DNA from 3 places in the Uliginosibacterium sangjuense genome. Region 2 is predicted to be linked to each of the others. Evidence: predicted binding sites of a transcription regulator. Region 2 holds the regulator's gene; each other region holds the start of a gene.
The links. Region 2 encodes sigma-54, which starts transcription at its own class of promoters, with help from an activator protein. Its sites were predicted from a motif close to TGGCACGCTTNCTGCTNA; they were not measured.
Positions count from the first base shown of each region.

Region 1: a site for sigma-54 is predicted at 2,109-2,126, ahead of NMB43_RS16250 (DUF3149 domain-containing protein). Genes of this name have one in related genera too.
Region 3: a site for sigma-54 is predicted at 1,789-1,806, ahead of NMB43_RS19840 (GTP cyclohydrolase II). Genes of this name have one in related genera too.

Region 1 is NZ_CP101132.1:3,536,440-3,539,711, forward strand. Features, by position in the region: gene NMB43_RS16240 (EF-hand domain-containing protein) at 1-424, shown strand, start outside; gene NMB43_RS16245 (4Fe-4S binding protein) at 509-1,711, shown strand; gene NMB43_RS16250 (DUF3149 domain-containing protein) at 1,765-1,908, opposite strand; gene dksA (RNA polymerase-binding protein DksA) at 2,275-2,634, shown strand; gene NMB43_RS16260 (NAD(P)/FAD-dependent oxidoreductase) at 2,665-3,272, opposite strand, start outside.
Region 2 is NZ_CP101132.1:4,015,976-4,019,247, forward strand. Features, by position in the region: gene ptsN (PTS IIA-like nitrogen regulatory protein PtsN) at 1-427, opposite strand, end outside; gene hpf (ribosome hibernation-promoting factor, HPF/YfiA family) at 567-890, opposite strand; gene NMB43_RS18635 (RNA polymerase factor sigma-54) at 906-2,411, opposite strand; gene lptB (LPS export ABC transporter ATP-binding protein) at 2,436-3,158, opposite strand; gene recX (recombination regulator RecX) at 3,145-3,272, opposite strand, start outside.
Region 3 is NZ_CP101132.1:4,288,664-4,291,935, reverse strand. Features, by position in the region: gene NMB43_RS19850 (cysteine hydrolase family protein) at 1-243, opposite strand, end outside; gene acuI (acrylyl-CoA reductase (NADPH)) at 347-1,330, opposite strand; gene NMB43_RS19840 (GTP cyclohydrolase II) at 1,854-3,092, shown strand; gene NMB43_RS19835 (DUF1688 family protein) at 3,089-3,272, shown strand, end outside.

The DNA of each region.
Region 1 (3,272 bases), 480 kb from region 2:
CAAGGATGGCTTCCTGTCGCGCAGCGAGGCCGAGAAGTCCCTGCCGCAAATGGCCCTGCGCTTCAATGCCCTGGACCTCAACCAGGACGACAAGATCTCGGCGGAAGAACTGCAGGCCATGCGCGCCACCGCCCAGGGCGCCATGCGGCCAACCCAGTCCGGCCCTGGCATGGGCCCCGGCATGGGACGTGGTCGAATGCAGATGACAGGCGGCCGTGGGATGGGAGCGGGAATGGGCGCCGGAATGGGAGCTGGTATGGGCTGCACCCAGGCTGATGCCGATCACGACGGCTTCGTCAGTCGCGACGAAGCACTCCATATGGGGCCGCGCCTGCAACAAGGTTTCGATGGCCTCGACGGTGACCATGACGGCAAGCTGTCCGCGCAGGAACTGCAGGCCCATTGTCCGGCCCTGAAGCTCTGACCATGCGCTGCGCGCGCCTCTCCCACCCATAGAGAGGCGCGCGGCTTTCTACTTATCTGGAAGCACAGGCCAAGGAGACAGGCCATGAGCAAGAACACATCCCGCGTGCCGCAACTGCGCCTGCTGGTACAACTGGGCTTCCTGGCCTTCGTCAGCACCGCCGCCATCCGCCACCAGGTGCTGGGCGGCGGCCCCAAGGGCGAAGCGCCGATCGACGCCTTCTGCCCCTTCGGTGGGCTGGAAGCCCTGTACCGCTTCGCTGCCGATGGGGGCTTCCTGCAACGCCTGTACTACTCCGACCTCGTGCTGCTGGTGGGCGTCATCGTGCTGGCCCTGGTGGTCGGGCGCTATTTCTGTGGCTGGATCTGTGCCCTCGGCACGCTGCAGGAACTGGCACGCAAGCTGGGTCAGCGCCTGTTCCGCAAACGCAGCTTCAACGTACCCCCGGCCATCGACAAGCCACTGCGCTATCTGAAGTACGTCGTGCTGTTCGGCAGCCTGTACCTGACCTGGAAAACCGCGACCCTGGTGGTCCGCCCCTACGACCCTTGGGCGGCCTATGCGCACCTGCCAGCCGGGCTTAGCGAGGTGTGGGCCGAGTTTGCGGTCGGCTTCGCGATCCTCGTGCTGAGCCTGCTCGGCTCGGTGTTCTATGACCGCGTGTTCTGCAAGTACCTGTGCCCGCTGGGCGCCTTCTTGGGGCTGACCACAAAACTCGGCGCGTTTCGCATCCGACGCGACACCAGTGCCTGCATCAACTGCACGCTGTGCGAACAGAAATGTCCGGTGAACATCCCGCTGATGCGTCAGGAAGTGATCCACTCCGCCGAGTGCATCGCCTGCCTCTCCTGCACCACCACCTGCCCCTCCGGCAAACGTGGCACCGAGCATGAAGGCAAGACCTTCCTGCACAACAGCGTGGCGCGCGCGCAGGCCAGCCCGCTGACCGTGGGCCTGCTCGGCCTGGCGCTGTTCTTCGGCGTGATCGGCACGGCCAAGCTCACCGGCTACTGGCAGACCATGCCGGCCACGCTGACCGAGGCTGTGAGCCAGGGCGGCGTGCTGGACCCCGCCGGCATCAAGGGCTTCATGACGCTACGCGAAGTGGCAGACACCTTCGGGCTACCGCTCGATGCCTTGTACGCCGAACTGAAGCTAGACCCGGCACGCGTACCCCCCGGCACCAAGTGCAAGGAAATCCGCGCCCTGATCGGTGCCACCGAGGAAAGCTTCGACACCCAGACCGTCAGGGATGCGGTCGCGCGACTGAAAGCTCCCGCGCACTGAAAAAAAGCCCGCCAACCGGCGGGCTTCTGCTTGGCACGGCGGGCCCGGTGAGCTTAGTGGTGGCTCATCCGCTGTTCTTCCTCGCGCATGTTCTTGCGCACGAAGTGCCAGATGAAGCCGCCCATCCCGATCACGAACAAGATCGTGAACAGACTCAACAGGCCAATATCGGTACCGAACAGCATTTCGAGCGGCATGAGGTTTCTCCCGGAATAGTGGCGGCGAGCCAAGCATCCTTCAGCGGATGCAGCAAGCATTCTTGCCAGCCCGGGGTGAAGACTTCTTGATGCTGCTCAGACGGCTCTGTCCGGCAAGGGTTTCCCCCAGCCAGAACGGGCGAGGACAGCAACACCCAAGCAACACTACGCGCGCAAAATGCCCGCCCGGTGACGGCGGAATAGCACGAGCCGCCCCAAGCAGCGTATCGTGACAGCCACACCGCACACGCGGCGCATTCCGGCGCCGCGGTGCAGCCAGGAGACAAGACCGTGAAAAAGCAAGAAAACGGCGCCAATGCGCCCCTCACGGAAGCAGAATTGCTTGCCGCCCCTGACGACGACTACATGTCGCCGCGTCAGTTGGCCTTCTTCCGCGCCCGCCTCGTCAACGAGCGCGACGTGTTGCTCGCTGCCGCGAAGAACACCACCGACGAACTGCAGAACGACACCGCCACCGCCGACCCCAACGACCGCGCCTCGCAGGAGGAAGACCATACGATCGAGCTGCGCGTGCGTGACCGCGAACGCAAGATGCTGCACAAGATCGACGAGGCCATTGCGCGCATCGACGAGGGCGAATACGGCTGGTGCAAGGACACCGGCGAGCCGATCGGCATCGCCCGCCTGCTGGCCAGGCCGACCGCCACCTACTGCGTAGAGGCGCAGGAGCGCCACGAGCAGCGACGCAAGATGCAAGGCGGTTGAGGGCCGCCCGCATCTGGCAGCAAGGCCGCCTCAGTCCTGCAGGCGGAAGATGCCCAGCGCCTTGAGCACGTACTTCTCATATACCGGCTCGGACGAGCCCGAGCGCATCTTGTGCAGGAAGTACTTCTCGAAGGCGATTTTCGCCAGGTGCACCCACTTGCCCTTGCGGAACCAGTTGACGTTGCGCGGCGGAATCTGCGGCAAGGCGACGAAAGCCGCGCCCGAATCCCCCATGTCGGCCAGGCAGATCGCGTTCCAGGTGCCCTTGGCCTCGCCCACGCGTCCTTCCAGCTCGGCCGCGATGTTCTCCACGATGGCAGTCACCATGGTCTCGATCATGTAGCCAGTCTTGGGCGCCCCGGTCGGCACCGGGGTCACCTCGACCGGCGGAATCGCCACGCATACACCGGCCGAGAATATGTTGCGGTAGGCCTTGCTGCGCTGATGCTCATCGATCAGCACAAAGCCGCGCGGATTGCACAGCCCTTCGACCGCGGCCACCGGGCCGACGCCACGGAATGACGGGAGCATCATCGAGAAGCGGAATGGAATCTCGTGCTCTCGCATCTCCTTGCCCAGGATATCCAGCTCGGTGGCGAACAGCTTCCCGTTCTCCACACGTGTGGTCCGCGCATTCG
Region 2 (3,272 bases):
CGACCGTCGCCACATCCTGCGCGTCTGCCAGACTCTCGCGGAACGCACGGTCACTGAACATCTGCGCCAGTTCGGACAAGAGCTGCAGATGGCTTTCGTTGGCCTGTTCCGGCACCAACATGATGAACACGAGATCGACCGGTTTATTGTCCGGCGCGTCGAATTCGATCGGCAGCGCCAGTTGGACGAAGGCCCCCACGGCCTCCTTGAGCCCCTTGATGCGGCCGTGCGGGATCGCGATGCCCTGGCCCAGCCCGGTGGAGCCCAGCTTCTCGCGTTGCATGAGGGCGTCGAACACGACCTTGCGCGACAGGCTGTGGCTGGCCTCGAACAAGGCGCCGGCCTGCTGGAATACACCCGCCTTGTCGCCAGCAGTGCAGGCAACCAGGATGTTGGCGGAGGGCAGGATGCGAGAGATCAGGTTCATGCTGGGGTAGGCATCGGGCCGACTGCGCCCGCCACGACTGGAAATTCGCCGGCGCGGATCTGCCGCCCTCGGGGCGGCAGATCCGGCTGCAGTTCGACAGGATTATATGTCCGAGTGCAGCACCGCCGTGTGCAGTGTGTTACGAGCCGATCGCCTGTTGCTTGATGCCGGCGTGGCCATGGTCAGCAGTCTTTTCCTTGTGCTTGAGGACTTGGCGGTCGAGCTTGTCCACCATGGCGTCGATAGCCGCGTAGAGGTCGTCATTGTCGCATTCGACATGGATGTCCTTGCCCCGCACATGCAGGGTCACTTCGGCCTTCTGCCGAAGCTTTTCCACCGAGAGGATGACATGCGTCGCCGTGACGTGATCGAAGTGGCGGATCACGCGATCGAGCTTGCTGGTGACGTATTCGCGCAAGGCGGCGGTCACTTCGACATGATGGCCCGTGATGTTGAGGTTCATACCGTACTCCTCTGGTTAGATCGACTTGCGCTGACTGACCGGCGGGATATTCAGCGACTCACGGTACTTGGCGATCGTCCGTCGCGCCACCACGATACCCTGCTGGCCCAACACTTCGGCAATACGGGCGTCGGACAAGGGTTTCCTTGGATCCTCCCCGCCCACCATCTGGCGAATCAGCGCGCGAATCGCCGTGGCTGAGCAGGCACCGCCTGTATCGGTGGATACGTGACTGCCGAAGAAGTACTTCAGTTCAAAAATGCCGCGTGCCGTCGCCATGTACTTCTGCGTGGTCACGCGTGAGACGGTGGATTCGTGCAGTTCGAGTTCTTCCGCGATTTCCCTCAGGGTCAGTGGTCGCATGGCGACTTCACCGTAGTCGAAGAACTGGCGTTGGCGATCGACGATGGCTTGCGAGACCCGCAGAATCGTGTCGAAACGCTGCTGCACGTTCTTGATCAGCCACTTCGCCTCCTGCAACTGCGCGGACAGCGAAGCACTGGCACCACGGTTGTTATGGAGTATATCGGCATAGACACGGTGAATCCTGAGCTTCGGCATCGCCTCCGGATTGAGGCTGGCCGTCCAGTTGCCGCGATACTTCTTCACGATCACGTCGGGCACGATGTAGCGTGCATCGAGCGCCGCGAACTGGGCCCCTGGGCGCGGATTGAGACTGCAGATGAGCTCCTGGGCGGCACGCAGCGCGTCGTCGCTGCAGCCCAGGCGGCGCTTGATCTTCTGAAAGTCGCGCGCGGCCAGTTGCTCAAGGAGTCCATCGACGATGCCCAGCGCCAGCTCGCGGCTGGGCGTGACGGGTAGATTGCGTAGCTGAAGGGTCAGACATTCCTGCAGGTTGCGCGCGCCGACACCGGCCGGGTCCAGGTTCTGCACGTGATGCAGGGCGATCCCCAGCTCTTCCACCTCCACCTCCCACTCCTCGGGAATGAGGGGCAGCAGGTCTTCGAAGCTCTGCTGCAGGTAGCCATCGTCCTCCAGTGCTTCGACCATGAAGCGCACCAGGGCGCGATCACGGTCCGACAAGGGCATCAGGGAGACTTGCGCACTGAGGTGATCATGCAGGCTGGTGGTGGCGGCCTGGAATTCCTGGAAATCCGACTCGTCGTCGTCATCGTTGCCACGCCCGCTGCCGGCCTCGCTGCGCCATTCGGCGGCTTCGCCCAGGTCGTCGTCGGAGGCCGAGTCGTAGGCCTCGTTGATGGTGTCCGGCATCTCGACCGTGGAGGGCGGCTCAAAATCCTCCTCCCCGTTGGCCTTGCGTTCGGCCGAGGCGTAGTCCGCCTCGGTGGCTTCCGCCGTCGTCGTCACCTCGGGGGCGGCCACGACTTCGCCCGCCTCATCCTCCGCCCCATCACGCTCCAGCATCGGGTTGTCGAGCAGCATGCGCTCGATTTCCTGGTTCAGCTCCAGCGTGGAGAGCTGCAACAGCTTGATGGACTGTTGCAGCTGAGGGGTCAGCGCGAGTTGTTGCGAGAGGCGGAGCTGGAGGGAAGGCTTCATGGACAGGGTTGCAGCCAGGCGCGCTCAGAGACGGAAATGTTCGCCCAGGTAGATCTGGCGTACCTGGTCATTGTGCACAATCTCGTTCGGCTTGCCACCGGCCAGCACCTCACCGGCATTGATGATGAAGGCATGGTCGCAGATGCCGAGCGTCTCGCGCACGTTGTGATCGGTGATCAGCACGCCGATACCGCGCTGTTTGAGGAAGTTGATGATCTTCTGGATTTCCAGCACGGCAATCGGGTCGACGCCGGCAAAGGGCTCATCGAGCAGGATCAGCTTGGGTTGGGTGGCGAGCGCACGGGCGATCTCGCAGCGGCGACGCTCGCCGCCCGACAGCGCAATCGCCTGGGTGTCGCGCAGGTGGCCGATGTTCAGCTCATCGAGCAGCTCGTCCAGGCGCTCCTGCATCACCGCCTTGGGCAGCTTCTGCAGCTCCAGCACGGCCAGGATGTTCTCCGCCACGGTGAGCTTGCGGAACACCGAGTTCTCTTGCGGCAGGTAGGACAAGCCCATGCGCGCACGCTTGTGGATCGGCAGGTGCCCAAGCTCGGTGGCGTCCAGTTGCACGCTGCCGCCATCGGCGCGGACCAGGCCGACGATCATGTAGAAGCAGGTGGTCTTGCCGGCGCCATTGGGCCCCAGCAGGCCGACCACCTCGCCGCTGCCGACCTGGAACGACACATCCTTGACCACCGTGCGCGCTTTGTAGCGTTTGCGCAGGCCGGACACCCTAAGCAGACTCATCGAACGGTTCTTTCAAAATCCTGCGTATCACTTCCGACGAAAAACCACGCGACTGCAGGAAGCGTGCCTGCTTCGCCCATTCTTTCGCGTCCTGCGGCGCCTGCGTGAACTTTT
Region 3 (3,272 bases), 270 kb from region 2:
CCAGAAACCCGGGTGGGCGATGTCGAGGTGCTGGTGCGAGTCCAGCGTCACGGTGATCTCGCTGAGCCCGCTGCCGGCCTCGCGCACTACCTCGGCCAGGCGCAGCATGTCGGCATGCGCGCCGCCCACCGGCAGCGCGGGCGCACAGCGCCGGCCGGCGATCTCCGGGCAGTAGTCGGCGGGCAGGTCGCAGAAATCGTTCTGCGGGTCGATGATCAGCAGGTGCAGGGTCTGGCGGGGCATGACGGGCGCGGAGGGCGGATAGGGAGCGTGGCGGACGGTGACGTCATCCTACTCCGGAAGCCTGCTCCGGGCGGCCCTGTCGCGCCACAGGGCTAGGCCGGGATCAGCGATTGACGTCCACCACCACGCGCCCGCGCAGCCGGCCTTCCATCAACACCTGGGCGGTGGCGATGGCCTCCGACAGGCCGATCTCATGCGCGATGCTGCCCAGCCGCGCGAGATCGAGGTCGCGCACCAGGCGGTGCCAGGCCTCGATGCGCAGTTCGCGCGGTGCCATCACGCTGTCGATGCCGGCCAGGGTGATGTTGCGCAGGATGAAGGGCGCCACCGTCGACGGGAAATCCATGCCACCGGCCAGACCGCAGGCGGTGACCACACCGCCGTAGCGCGTGCTGGCGCACAGGTTGGCCAGCACATGGCCGCCCACCACGTCCACCACGCCGGCCCAGCGTTCCTTGGCGAGCGGCTTGCCGGGGCTGGCGAAGGCGGCGCGGTCCAGTACCTCGGCCGCGCCCAGCGCCTTGATGTAATCGGCCTCCTCGGCACGGCCGGTGATGCCCACCACGGTGTAACCCAGCTTGGACAACAGCGCGACCGCCACGCCGCCGACCCCGCCGGCGGCACCCGAGACGGCGATCTCACCCTTGTCCGGCGTCACGCCGTGGCGCTCCAGCGCCATCACGCACAGCATCGCGGTGTAGCCGGCGGTGCCGATCTCCATGGCCTGGCGCGGGGTGAAGGCCAGCGGCAAGGGGATCAACCACTCACCTTTGAGGCGGGCCTTTTGTGCCAGCGTGCCCCAATGCACTTCGCCCACACCCCAGCCATTGAGCAGCACTGCGTCGCCGGCTTTCCACTCCGGGTGGCTGCTCGCTTCCACCACGCCGGCCATGTCCACGCCGGGCACCATCGGGAACTTGCGCACCACCGGGCCCTTGCCGGTGATGGCCAGGCCGTCCTTGTAGTTCAGCGTGGAGTACTGGATACGCACGGTGACGTCGCCTTCGGGGAGGCTGGCTTCGTCCAGCTCGCACAGGCTCGCGCGATACCCGGCCTCGTCTTTCTCGATCAGGATGCCCTTGAACATGTTGTGCTGCCTTTCTGTGTCATGGCGGAAAGCCGGTCAGCGCCGGCGCGATCGGTTTCAGCGTAGCAGCATGCTAGCGGGATGCGTTATGTCCGGGCGCAAGGAAGGGGCCGCTGCCCGGCCAGTGTGGATAAGTCGTTGGGTCCCTGCCTGCGCAGGGACGACGGTGGCGGGGGCGCCGCAATGGTTCCGTCATTCCTGCGCAGAGCCTGCCCTCGACCCGATCGGGGGCAGGCATCCCGTGACTTTGGCATTCTGGCCATGCCCGCTGTGGTCTTGTCGCAGGCACCAAATCCGTACGCAGCACTCGTAAGCGGCATTGTGTCGGTGCATGCCGGATGGGCGAAGGCGATGGGATGCAGGCCGTGTTATGCGGTGGGGTGAATGGCCGCAGAGCCGCTGGATGCCTGCCTTTGCAGGAATGACGGCGTGGGTGGTGGTGGGGGGCTTTCATGGGCTGGCACGCAACTGGCTTTTATGTCGGTGAAAGCTGACCAATCGGTCAGGTTTTGCGGAGATGAAGATGGACCACATCGTGCTGACCTCCCACCCGCGCAGCGGGAAGGGCAACCTGATTCCCGCCGTCCACTGGGGTGCGGCCGACCCGGCCGAGCGCGGCCCGCTGGTGGCAAGCCTCACGCAGCCTGCGCTGCGCAACGTGATCGGCACGCACTCGGGCTCGTACTCGGTGTATCGCGCGCTGGCCGTGGCGGCCGGCCATCTGCAGCGCGACCACAAGCCGGACCTCACCAACACCACGCCGGTCGAATCCATCGGCCCCTTCGCGCAATGGGGCGACCCGCACAAGATCGTGTCGCTGGACCCCTGGGGCCACAAGGTGGCCGAGGTCTTCGGCGGGCAGATTGCGGCGGGCATCGACGTGCGCCCCACCATCGCGATCACCAAGGCGCACATCAACATGCCGGAACTGGTGGCGGCCATCGCGGCCGGGCGACTCAAACCGGACGGCGACATCCTCGAAGCCAATGGTGACGTGCGCGTGACCAAGGCAGCCATTGAGCCGGTGTGGTACCTGCCCGGCGTGGCGGAGCGCTTCGGCATCAAGGAAAGTGCGCTGCGCCGCGCGCTGTTCGAGCAGACCGGCGGCATGTTCCCGGAGCTGGTGACGCGGCCTGACCTCAAGGTCTTCCTGCCGCCCATCGGCGGCATGACGCTGTACTTCTTCGGCGACATCGACAAGCTCGGCAAACCGGAGACGAAAGTCGCCTGCCGCCTGCACGACGAGTGCAACGGCTCCGACGTGTTCGGCTCCGACATCTGCACCTGCCGGCCCTACCTCGCGCACGGCATCGAGGTGTGCATCGAGATGGCGCAGCAAGGCGGCGTCGGCATCGTCATCTACAACCGCAAGGAAGGGCGCGCGCTGGGCGAGGTCACCAAGTTCCTCGTCTACAACGCACGCAAGCGCCAGGTCGGCGGCGACCGCGCCGAGACCTACTTCGAGCGCACCGAGTGCGTGGCCGGCGTGCAGGACATGCGCTTCCAGGAATTGATGCCTGACGTCTTCCACTGGCTGGGCATCACTCGCATCGACCGCTGGGCCTCGATGAGCAATATGAAGCACGGCGCGCTGACCGCACAGGGCATCGAGGTCGTGGAGCGGGTGCCGATTCCGGATGAGCTTATTCCGGCCGATGCCAAAGTGGAGATGGATGCCAAGAAGGCGGCCGGCTACTTCACCGACAAGGTGCCGGAGATCACCGAGCTCTCCATCGCCAAGGGTCGGGGGTTGCACGAATGAACGCGCCACTTGCCACCGGCTGGCATACCCCGGTGCCGCCAGATCATCCGGCCAGCGCCCTGCTGTCGGCGCGTGCGGTGCGTGCCCGCTGTGCGGCGGTGATGGGCTGGGTCGAGCAGGGCGCCTCGCCTCACTTCACCTGGCATCCGGACCGACTGCCCGAGGTGGCGGCGTATGTGG